DNA from 3 places in the Quadrisphaera sp. DSM 44207 genome. Region 3 is predicted to be linked to each of the others. Evidence: predicted binding sites of a transcription regulator. Region 3 holds the regulator's gene; each other region holds the start of a gene.
The links. The regulator HrcA, encoded in region 3, represses chaperone genes, less so after heat shock. The targets are predictions, from matches to a motif close to GNTNGCACTCGGNNNNNCCGAGTGCNANC.
Positions count from the first base shown of each region.

Region 1: the regulator HrcA is predicted to act here: its motif matches at 1,107-1,135, upstream of groL (chaperonin GroEL).
Region 2: the regulator HrcA is predicted to act here: its motif matches at 1,977-2,005, upstream of groES (co-chaperone GroES).

Region 1 is NZ_FNKA01000003.1:108,730-111,999, forward strand. It holds gene BLS82_RS10920 (LytR C-terminal domain-containing protein) at 1-472, shown strand, start outside; gene BLS82_RS10925 (cold-shock protein) at 731-931, shown strand; gene groL (chaperonin GroEL) at 1,269-2,900, shown strand; gene BLS82_RS10935 (hypothetical protein) at 3,067-3,270, shown strand, end outside.
Region 2 is NZ_FNKA01000001.1:762,920-766,189, forward strand. It holds gene groL (chaperonin GroEL) at 1-1,372, opposite strand, end outside; gene groES (co-chaperone GroES) at 1,502-1,795, opposite strand; gene BLS82_RS03535 (class I SAM-dependent methyltransferase) at 2,040-3,245, shown strand.
Region 3 is NZ_FNKA01000001.1:186,333-189,602, reverse strand. It holds gene BLS82_RS00840 (DUF3097 family protein) at 67-996, opposite strand; gene hrcA (heat-inducible transcriptional repressor HrcA) at 1,106-2,125, shown strand; gene dnaJ (molecular chaperone DnaJ) at 2,193-3,270, shown strand, end outside.

The DNA of each region.
Region 1 (3,270 bases), on a different contig from region 3:
CGACGGGGTGGCGACCGCGGACCCGGCCGTGGCGCCCGCGCAGGAGCCGGCCGAGGAGGCGGCGGTCGCGGACGAGGCCGCCGAGGAGCCCGCCGAGGACGCCGAGGACGCCGAGGACGCCGAGGACGCCGACGAGGAGCCCGCGGACGACGCCGAAGGCGCCGGGGAGCCGGCGGAGGGGACGGCGGCGGAGCCGGACGCGTCGGTGCCCGTCGTCGTGCTCAACGGCACGCGCACCAAGGGCCTGGCGGCTCGGGCGGCGGCCGCGCTGCAGGACGAGGGCTGGACCGTCGCCAGCACCGGCAACGACCGCACCGGCGACGGCCGGGCGACCACCGTCTCCTACCCCGACCCCGACCTGCAGCCCACCGCGGCCGCCGTGGCGCAGAGCCTGGGCGCCCGCGCGGAGCTGGAGCCGGACGCCGAGGAGGGCGCCGTCACGGTGGTGCTCGGCCAGGACTGGGCGGGCTGAGCCCCCGGCCCTCCACCCGACGGCGTCGCGGCCGCTCACGGCCGCGCCGAGCCCTCCACAGCCGCTGATCAGGACCTCGCGCTCGCGGGGCGCTGTTCGCTACCCTGGCGCGCGGTCGACCAGTTCGGTGTGAGCACGTCCTCTCCTGCACCACCTGCACGGGGGACCGCACGAGGTCCACGCGGGCCCACGCGAACTCCAGACCCGGAGCGGGCGATCGGCCCGGTCCGACGATTCGCAGGAGCACAGGAGCAGGACATGGCTCAGGGGACCGTCAAGTGGTTCAACGCTGAGAAGGGCTACGGCTTCATCACCGTCGAGGGCGGGCCGGACGTCTTCGTCCACTGGTCCGCCATCCAGATGGACGGCTACCGCTCCCTCGAGGAGGGCCAGGCCGTGGAGTTCGAGGTCGGTCAGGGCCAGAAGGGGCCGCAGGCGGAGTCGGTCCGCCTCGCCTGAGAGCGCACCGGGCCGCTCGGCGCCACGCCTGGCACCAGGCGCAGCACCACGCCCTGCACGACGCCCGCACCACCGCACGGCGCCGCTCCCCGCGACGGGGGCGGCGCCGTCCGTCGTCCGGGGCCGGGACGCGCTGGGGGGTTTGCACTCGGGGGTGGAGAGTGCTAGTCATGTGGTTGGCACTCGACAGCACAGAGTGCCAACCAGACCCGGGAGCCCCGCTCCCCGGCCGCACTGGTGAGCCGCTGCCGTCCCGGGACGTGACCGGGCGCGGCGACGGCGTCCGTCGCGGGCACCGGCCGGCCGTACCGCCACCCGTTCCGGGAGGACCCAGCAGATGTCCAAGAGCATCGCGTTCAACGAGGAGGCCCGGCGCGGTCTCGAGCGGGGCATGAACACCCTCGCCGACGCCGTCAAGGTCACCCTCGGCCCCAGGGGGCGCAACGTCGTCCTCGAGAAGAAGTGGGGCGCTCCCACCATCACCAACGACGGTGTGAGCATCGCCAAGGAGATCGACCTCGAGGACCCGTACGAGAAGATCGGGGCCGAGCTCGTCAAGGAGGTCGCCAAGAAGACGGACGACGTCGCGGGCGACGGCACCACCACCGCGACCGTGCTGGCCCAGGCGATGGTCCGCGAGGGCCTGCGCAACGTGGCCGCCGGCGCCAACCCGATGGCCCTCAAGCGCGGCATCGAGAAGGCCGTCGAGGCCGTCTCCGCCCAGCTGCTCGAGAACGCCGTCGAGGTCGAGACCCGCGAGCAGATCGCGGCGACCGCCTCCATCTCCGCCGCCGACGCCCAGATCGGCGACCTCATCGCCGAGGCGATGGACAAGGTCGGCAAGGAGGGCGTGATCACGGTCGAGGAGAGCAACACCTTCGGCCTGGAGCTGGAGCTCACCGAGGGCATGCGCTTCGACAAGGGCTACATCTCGCCCTACTTCGTCACCGACCCGGAGCGCATGGAGGCCGTCCTCGAGGACCCGTACGTCCTCGTCGTCAACTCCAAGATCTCCAACATCCGCGACCTGCTGCCGCTGCTGGAGAAGGTCACGCAGTCCGGCCGCCCGCTGGCGATCATCGCCGAGGACGTCGAGGGTGAGGCCCTGGCCACCCTGGTCGTGAACAAGATCCGCGGCATCTTCCGCTCCGTGGCCGTCAAGGCCCCGGGCTTCGGCGACCGCCGCAAGGCGATGCTGCAGGACATCGCGATCCTCACCGGCGGCCAGGTCATCTCCGAGGAGGTCGGGCTCAAGCTCGACACCGCCGACCTGGACCTGCTGGGCCGCGCCCGCAAGGTCGTCGTCACCAAGGACGAGACCACCATCGTCGAGGGCGCGGGCGACGCGGACCAGATCGCCGGCCGGGTCAACCAGATCCGCACCGAGATCGAGCGGTCCGACTCCGACTACGACCGCGAGAAGCTGCAGGAGCGCCTGGCGAAGCTGGCCGGCGGCGTGGCCGTCATCAAGGCCGGCGCCGCCACCGAGGTGGAGCTGAAGGAGCGCAAGCACCGCATCGAGGACGCCGTGCGCAACGCGAAGGCGGCCGTCGAGGAGGGCATCGTCCCCGGCGGTGGCGTGGCGCTGATCCAGGCCGGCTCCAAGGCCTTCAACGACCTGCAGCTGAACGCCGACGAGGCGACCGGCGCGAACATCGTCAAGGTCGCCATCGAGGCGCCGCTCAAGCAGATCGCCGTCAACGCCGGCCTCGAGGGCGGCGTCGTGGCGGAGAAGGTCCGCAACCTGGAGACGGGTCACGGCCTCAACGCCGCCACGGGCGAGTACGTCGACATGGTCTCCACCGGCATCATCGACCCGGCCAAGGTGACCCGCTCGGCGCTGCAGAACGCGGCGTCCATCGCGGGCCTGTTCCTCACCACCGAGGCCGTCATCGCCGACAAGCCGGAGAAGACCCCGGCGGCGGCCGGCGCCGGCGCCGACGGCGGCATGGGCGGCATGGACTTCTGAGTCCCGCCCGCACCGCCTGAGCACCACCGCTGCACGTCCGAGGGCGGCACCCCCAGCAGGGGGTGCCGCCCTCGGCGCGTGCGGGCCCTTGTGCCGGGACGTGCGCTCGCGGTTGGCTCGCGGGTGCGCCCGCGGCGCGGCGGGCGGCGGTCGAGGAGGACGGCGGGTGACGGCAGTGGTGGCAGTGGCGGGGGCGGCGGGGGAGGCCGGGCGGCGGGGGTGGCGCAGGCGGGTGCTGGTGCCGCTGGTCGCGGGAGCCCTGCTCGGCGCGGGGTGCGGGTCCCCGGAGCCCGCACCGGCGCAGGAGCCGTCCGCGGCGCCCAGCTCCTCCTCGGCCGGCTCGTCCCCGGCCGGCTCCTCGCCGGCGACC
Region 2 (3,270 bases), 580 kb from region 3:
CCAGGCCGGCGTTCTCGGCGATCCACCGCAGCGGCTCGACGACGGCCGTGCGCACGAGCGCGGCGCCGGTCGCCTCGTCACCGCTCAGCTGCAGGTCGTCGACCGCGCCGGCGGCGTGCACGAGGGCGGAGCCGCCGCCGGCGACGATGCCCTCCTCGATCGCGGCGCGCGTGGCGGAGACGGCGTCCTCGATGCGGTGCTTCTTCTCCTTCAGCTCCACCTCGGTGGCGGCGCCGACCTTGACGACGCACACCCCGCCGGCGAGCTTGGCGAGGCGCTCCTGCAGCTTCTCGCGGTCCCAGTCGGAGTCGGTGCGCTCGATCTCGGTGCGGATCTGCGCGACGCGCGCCTCGACCTCGGCGGGGTCGCCGGCGCCGTCCACGACCGTGGTGTCGTCCTTGGTGATGACGACGCGGCGGGCGCTGCCGAGCACCTCCAGGCCGACCTGGTCGAGCTTGAGGCCCACCTCGGGGCTGACGACCTGGGCGCCGGTGAGGACGGCGAGGTCCTGCAGGACCGCCTTGCGGCGGTCGCCGAAGCCGGGGGCCTTGACCGCGGCGGCGGTGAAGGTGCCGCGGATCTTGTTCACGACGAGGGTCGACAGCGCCTCGCCCTCGACGTCCTCGGCCACGACGAACAGCGGCTTGCTGGTCTGCAGGACCTTCTCCAGCAGCGGCAGGACCTCGGCCACCGAGGAGATCTTGTTCTGGGAGATGAGCACGTGGGCGTCCTCGAGGACGGCCTCCATGCGCTCGGAGTCGGTGACGAAGTAGGGCGAGATGTAGCCCTTGTCGAACTGCATGCCCTCGGTGAGCTCCAGCTCCATCGCCGTGGTGGAGGACTCCTCCACGGTGATGACGCCGTCCTTGCCGACCTTGTCGAAGGCCTGCGACAGCAGCTCGCCGACCGCCGGGTCCTGCGCGGAGATGGTGGCGACCTGGGCGATCTCGTCCTTGCCCTCGACCTCGCGGGCCGTGGCGAGCAGGCGGTCGCCGACGGCGCCCACGGCCGCGTCGATGCCGCGCTTGAGGGCGGCGGGGGCGGCGCCGGCGGCGACGTTGCGCAGGCCCTCGCGGACCATCGCCTGGGCCAGCACGGTCGCGGTGGTGGTGCCGTCGCCCGCGACGTCGTTGGTCTTGGTGGCGACCTCCTTGGCGAGCTGGGCGCCGAGGTTCTCGTACGGGTCCTCCAGCTCCACCTCGCGGGCGATGGTCACGCCGTCGTTGGTGATGGTGGGGGCGCCCCACTTCTTGTCGATGACGACGTTGCGGCCGCGGGGGCCGAGGGTCACCTTGACGGCGTTCGCGAGCGCGTCGACGCCGCGCTCGAGGGAGCGGCGGGCGGACTCGTCGAACTGCAGGGTCTTGGCCATGTCCTCTTCCTTCGGTGGTGCTCAGGGTCTTCACGACGGACGCCCCGGCGGCCCGGCCGAGGGCCGGGGCGCCGGGGCGCGCCGCTCAGGAGCCGACGGAGCCGCTGCGCGGCTGCTGCCGGGGGTGGGTCACTGGATGACGGCCAGCACGTCGCGGGCCGAGAGCACGAGCAGCTCCTCGCCGCCGTACTTGACCTCGGTGCCCCCGTACTTGGAGTAGATGACCTTGTCGCCGACCTGGACGTCGAGCGGCACGCGGTTGCCGTTGTCGTCCACGCGGCCCGGGCCGACGCTCAGGACCTCGCCCTCCTGGGGCTTCTCCTTGGCGGTGTCCGGGATGACCAGGCCGGACGCGGTGGTCTGCTCGGCGTCGAGGGGCTTGACGACGATGCGGTCCTCGAGCGGCTTGATGGAGACCGACACGGGCGGACCTCCCCTTCGCTGTGACTGAGTTCCCTCAGTGAACGGGCACTTGCTTCTGCACTGCTGATGCTCGGTGCCGCGGCCACCAGCGCCGTCCGTCGTCGCGGGTGCCGGCCGGCGCTGCCGCCGCAGCGGTTGGCACTCTCAGGTGGAGAGTGCCAGCGGCGACTCTAGGACCGCGGTCAGCACCCGGTCAACCGGAGTGCCAGCCGGCCGCCGCGACGTCCCGTGGCACCATCGGCCGGTGGACCCGGCCGGCCTCTCCGCCCTGCTCACGCCCGACGGGTGGGCCCTGCTGGAGGCCCTGCCGCCCTACCGCGAGGACGCCGCCATGGGCCTGGCGCAGCGGCTGCGCGAGCAGGGCGTCGACCCCGTCCTCGTCGCCGCGGCGCTGACCCAGTCGCGCCTGCGCGCCCGCGCCGCCGCCAAGTTCGGGCCCTTCGCCGCCGGGATGCTCTTCACCCCGGAGGGCCTGGAGCAGGCGACCCGGCTGGAGGTCGCCGCCCGGCACGCCGCGCGCTTCGCCGGCGCCGGGGCCCGTCGCGTGGCCGACCTCGGGTGCGGCATCGGCGGTGACGCGATGGCGCTGGCGGGCCTGGAGCACGAGGTGCTCGCCGTCGACCGCGACGAGGCCACCGCGGCCGTGGCCGCGGTGAACCTGCGGCACTGGCCGGAGGCGCAGGTGCGCTGCGCCGACGCCCTGTCGGTGGACCTGTCCTCGGTGGGCAGCGCGTGGCTGGACCCCGCCCGGCGCACGGCCGGCGGGCGGCGGGTGCTCGACCCGCGCCGGGCGTCGCCGTCCTGGGACGACGTGCTGGGGGTCGCGGCGGCGGTGCCGGCGACGGGGGTGAAGCTGGCGCCGGGGATCCCGCGCGACCTGGCGCCCCCGGGCGCGGAGACGCAGTGGGTCTCGGTCGACGGCGACGTCGTGGAGGCCGCGGTGTGGTTCGGTCCGCTGGCCCGCCCGGGCGTGCGCGCCAGCGCCCTGGTGCTGCGCGACGGCGCGGCCACCGAGGTCGACGACGTCGGGATGGTGCGCCCGGACGCCGTCGCCGGCGCCGGTGGCCTCGGCGCGTACCTGTACGACCCGGACGGCGCCGTGGTGCGCTCCGGGCTCGTGGGCAGGGTGGCGTCGCTGGTGTGCGGCCGCCTGGTCGACCCGACCATCGCCTACGTGACCTCCGACGCGCTGGTGCGCACGCCGCTGGCGCGCGCCTTCGCCGTCGAGGAGGTCCTGCCCTTCGGCCTGAAGGCGCTGCGCACGCGGCTGCGCGACCGCCGCGTGGGGCGGGTGGAGGTGCTCAAGCGCGGCAGCGCCGTGGACGTCGAGCAGCTGCGCCGGTCCCTGCGGCTGTCGGGGCCCGAGGAGCTGGCGCTCGTGCTGACCCGGGTGGCCGGGCGGCCGTCGGTGGTGCTGGCGCGGGCGCTGCCGAGGCTTCCGGGAGCCTGACGTGCGGGCCAGACTGGCCCGGTGC
Region 3 (3,270 bases):
GTGTCCCGCGCGCGGACCGGGCTGGTCCAGCGCCTCACCGGTCCGGCGCCGCACCGGTCCGGCGCCTCACCGGTCCAGCGCGTCGCCCGTGACGAAGTCGATCAGCTGCTCGACGCGCCCGGACAGGGCCGGCTCGAGGTCCGCGATGGTGTCCACGCCGGCGAGGATGCGCCTCCACCCGCGCGCGACGTCCGCGGGCGTGGCGCGCGGCCACCTCAGCGCCTCGAGGACCCCCTCCTTCCAGGGGCGCCCGCGGGGGACGACGGGCCACTGCGCCAGCCCGAGCCGGTGCGGGCGCACCGCCTGCCACACGTCGACGTAGGGGTGCCCGACGACGAGCACGTGCGGGGCCGCCGCGGGCAGCGCCCGCAGCGCCTCCTGCACCAGCCGCGCCTCCTTGGTGCCGTCCAGGAGGTGGTCGACGAGCACCCCGACGCGGCGTCCCGGCCCCGGCTGGAACGCCGCGACCTCCCGCGCGAGGTGGTCCACGCCGTCCAGGCCCTCGACGACGACGCCCTCGACGCGCAGGTCGTCGCCCCAGATCTTCTCCACCAGCTCGGCGTCGTGGCGGCCCTCCACCCAGATCCGCGACTCCCGGGCCACGCGGGCGCGCTGCCCGGTCACCGCGACCGACCCGCTCGCGGTGCGCCCGGGCGCTCCCGCGGCCCGCCGCGCCGGGGGAGCGGGCGGCGCGGGCGGCACGAGGCGCACGGGGGCGCCGTCCAGGAGGAAGCCGGGGCCGAGGGGGAAGGTGCGGGTGCGCCCGCGGCGGTCCTCGAGCACGACGACGTGCACGCCGCCGGACTTCTCCACCCGCACCACGGCCCCGCACCAGCCGGTCTCGACGTCCTCGACGACCAGGCCCGCCTCGGCGGGGGCGTCGGTGCTCCTCGGGCGCGCCCGGCGGTGCGGGCTGGCGAGCACGTCGCCGCCCCAGCCGCTGCGGCCGGGCGCGCGCCGGGGCTCGCGCGGAGGGTCGGGGGAGGGGGTGCGCACCACCGGCCGGAGGCTACCCGCGCGAGCTGCGCACGGGGGGCGACCGCGCCGGCACGGCGTACCCTTGGCACTCCGAGGACCAGAGTGCCAGCTGCCGAGGAGGGCCGCGATGACCGACGACCGCCGCCTCGCGGTGCTGCGCGCGATCGTGGAGGACTACGTCGCCACGCGCGAGCCGGTCGGCTCCAAGGCGCTGGTCGACCGGCACGCCCTGGGCGTCTCGCCCGCCACGATCCGCAACGACATGGCGGCGCTGGAGGACGAGGGGCTTATCGTCCAGCCCCACACCAGCGCCGGGCGCGTGCCCACCGACAAGGGCTACCGCGTCTTCGTCGACCGGCTCACCGGCATCAAGCCGCTCTCGCCGGCCGAGCGCCGGGCCATCGAGCGCCTGCTCGTCGACGCGAACGACCTCGACGACGTGCTCGAGCGCACCGTGCGGCTGCTGGCGCAGCTGACCCAGCAGGTCGCCGTCGTGCAGTACCCGTCGCTGTCGCGCGCCGCGGTGCGCCACGTCGAGCTCGTGCCCCTCGGTCCGCGCCGCCTGGTCCTGGTGGTGATCACCGACACCGGCCGGGTGGAGCAGCGCACCGTCGACGTGCCCGCCGAGGTGGGCACCGAGCTCGTCACCGAGCTGCGCGGCCGGCTCAACACCGCCACCGCCGGGCGGCGGCTCGAGGACGTCGGCGCGGTGCTGCCGGGCGCGACCGCGGGCCTGCGCCCGGAGGACGCCGGAGCGGTGGCGGCCGTGCTGGAGGCGCTGCGCTCGGCGGTGCAGGCCAGCCGCGAGGACCGCATCGTCATGGCGGGGACGGCGAACCTCGCCCGCGAGAGCAGCTTCTCGGCGTCCCTGGGGGTGGTGCTGGAGGCCATCGAGGAGCAGGTGGTGCTCCTGCGCCTGCTCTCGGAGATGGCCGACGACCCGGCCAGCGGCGTCTCGGTGCGCATCGGCCGCGAGATCCTCCACTCCGGCCTGACCGACGCGTCCGTGGTCAGCAGCGGGTACGGCTCGGGCGGCGACGCGGTCGCCCGCCTCGGCATCCTGGGCCCGACCCGCATGGACTACCCGACCACCATCGCCGCGGTGCGCGCCGTGGCGCGGTACCTGAGCAGGGTCCTCGCCCAGTGACCGCCGCCCCGCCCCGCCCCGCACCCGCCCCAGCGACCCCGGCCCCCGTCAGGAGCGACTCGCGCCCGTGACCGACCACTACGCGGCGCTCGGCGTCCCCCGCGACGCCAGCACCGAGGACATCAAGAAGGCGTACCGCAAGCTGGCGCGCCAGCTGCACCCGGACGTCAACCCCAGCGCCGGCGAGCGGTTCAAGGAGGTCTCCGCCGCCTACGAGGTGCTCGCCAACCCCGACAAGCGCCGCGCCTACGACATGGGCGGCTCCGGGGGCCCCGGCGCCGGCTTCGGCCAGGGCTTCGGCTTCAGCGACATCTTCGAGACCTTCTTCGGCGGTGCGGGCGGCGGGCGCGGGCCGGTCTCCCGCGCCCAGCCGGGCCAGGACGCGCTGATCCGCCTCGAGGTCGACCTGCGCGAGGCCGTCTTCGGCAGCGAGCGGGAGCTGGCGGTCGACACGGCCGTCACCTGCCCCCGCTGCGACGGCAGCTGCGCCGAGCCGGGCACCTCCGAGCGCACCTGCGACGTCTGCGGCGGCCGCGGGCAGGTGCAGCGCACGGCCCGCTCGCTGCTGGGCCAGGTGCTCACGACGTCCCCGTGCCCCACGTGCGGCGGCTACGGCACCGTCATCCCGAGCCCGTGCGCGGAGTGCGCCGGGGAGGGCAGGGTGCGCAGCCGGCGCACCCTGACCATCCGCGTGCCCGCGGGCGTGGACACCGGCACCCGCATCCAGCTCGCCGGCCAGGGCGAGGTCGGCCCGGGCGGCGGGCCCGCGGGCGACCTGTACGTCGAGGTCGTCCAGCGCCCGCACGAGCTGTTCACCCGCCGCGGCGACGACCTGCACTGCAGCCTCGCCGTGCCCATGACGGCCGCCGCGCTGGGCGCCACGATCCCCCTGGAGACCCTCGACGGGACCCGGGACGTGGAGGTCCGCCCGGGCACCCAGCCCGGGGAGGTGCTCACCCTGCGGGGCCTCGGCGTCACGCACCTGCGCTCCGGCGGCCGCGGCGACCTGCACGTGCACGTCGACGTGAAGGTCCCCACCCGCCTGGACGACGAGCAGGAGCGGCTGCTGCGCGAGCTCGCCCGCCTGCGCGGCGACGAGCGGCCCGACGGGGGGTTCGCGCCCGCGCAGCAGGGCGTCTTCTCCC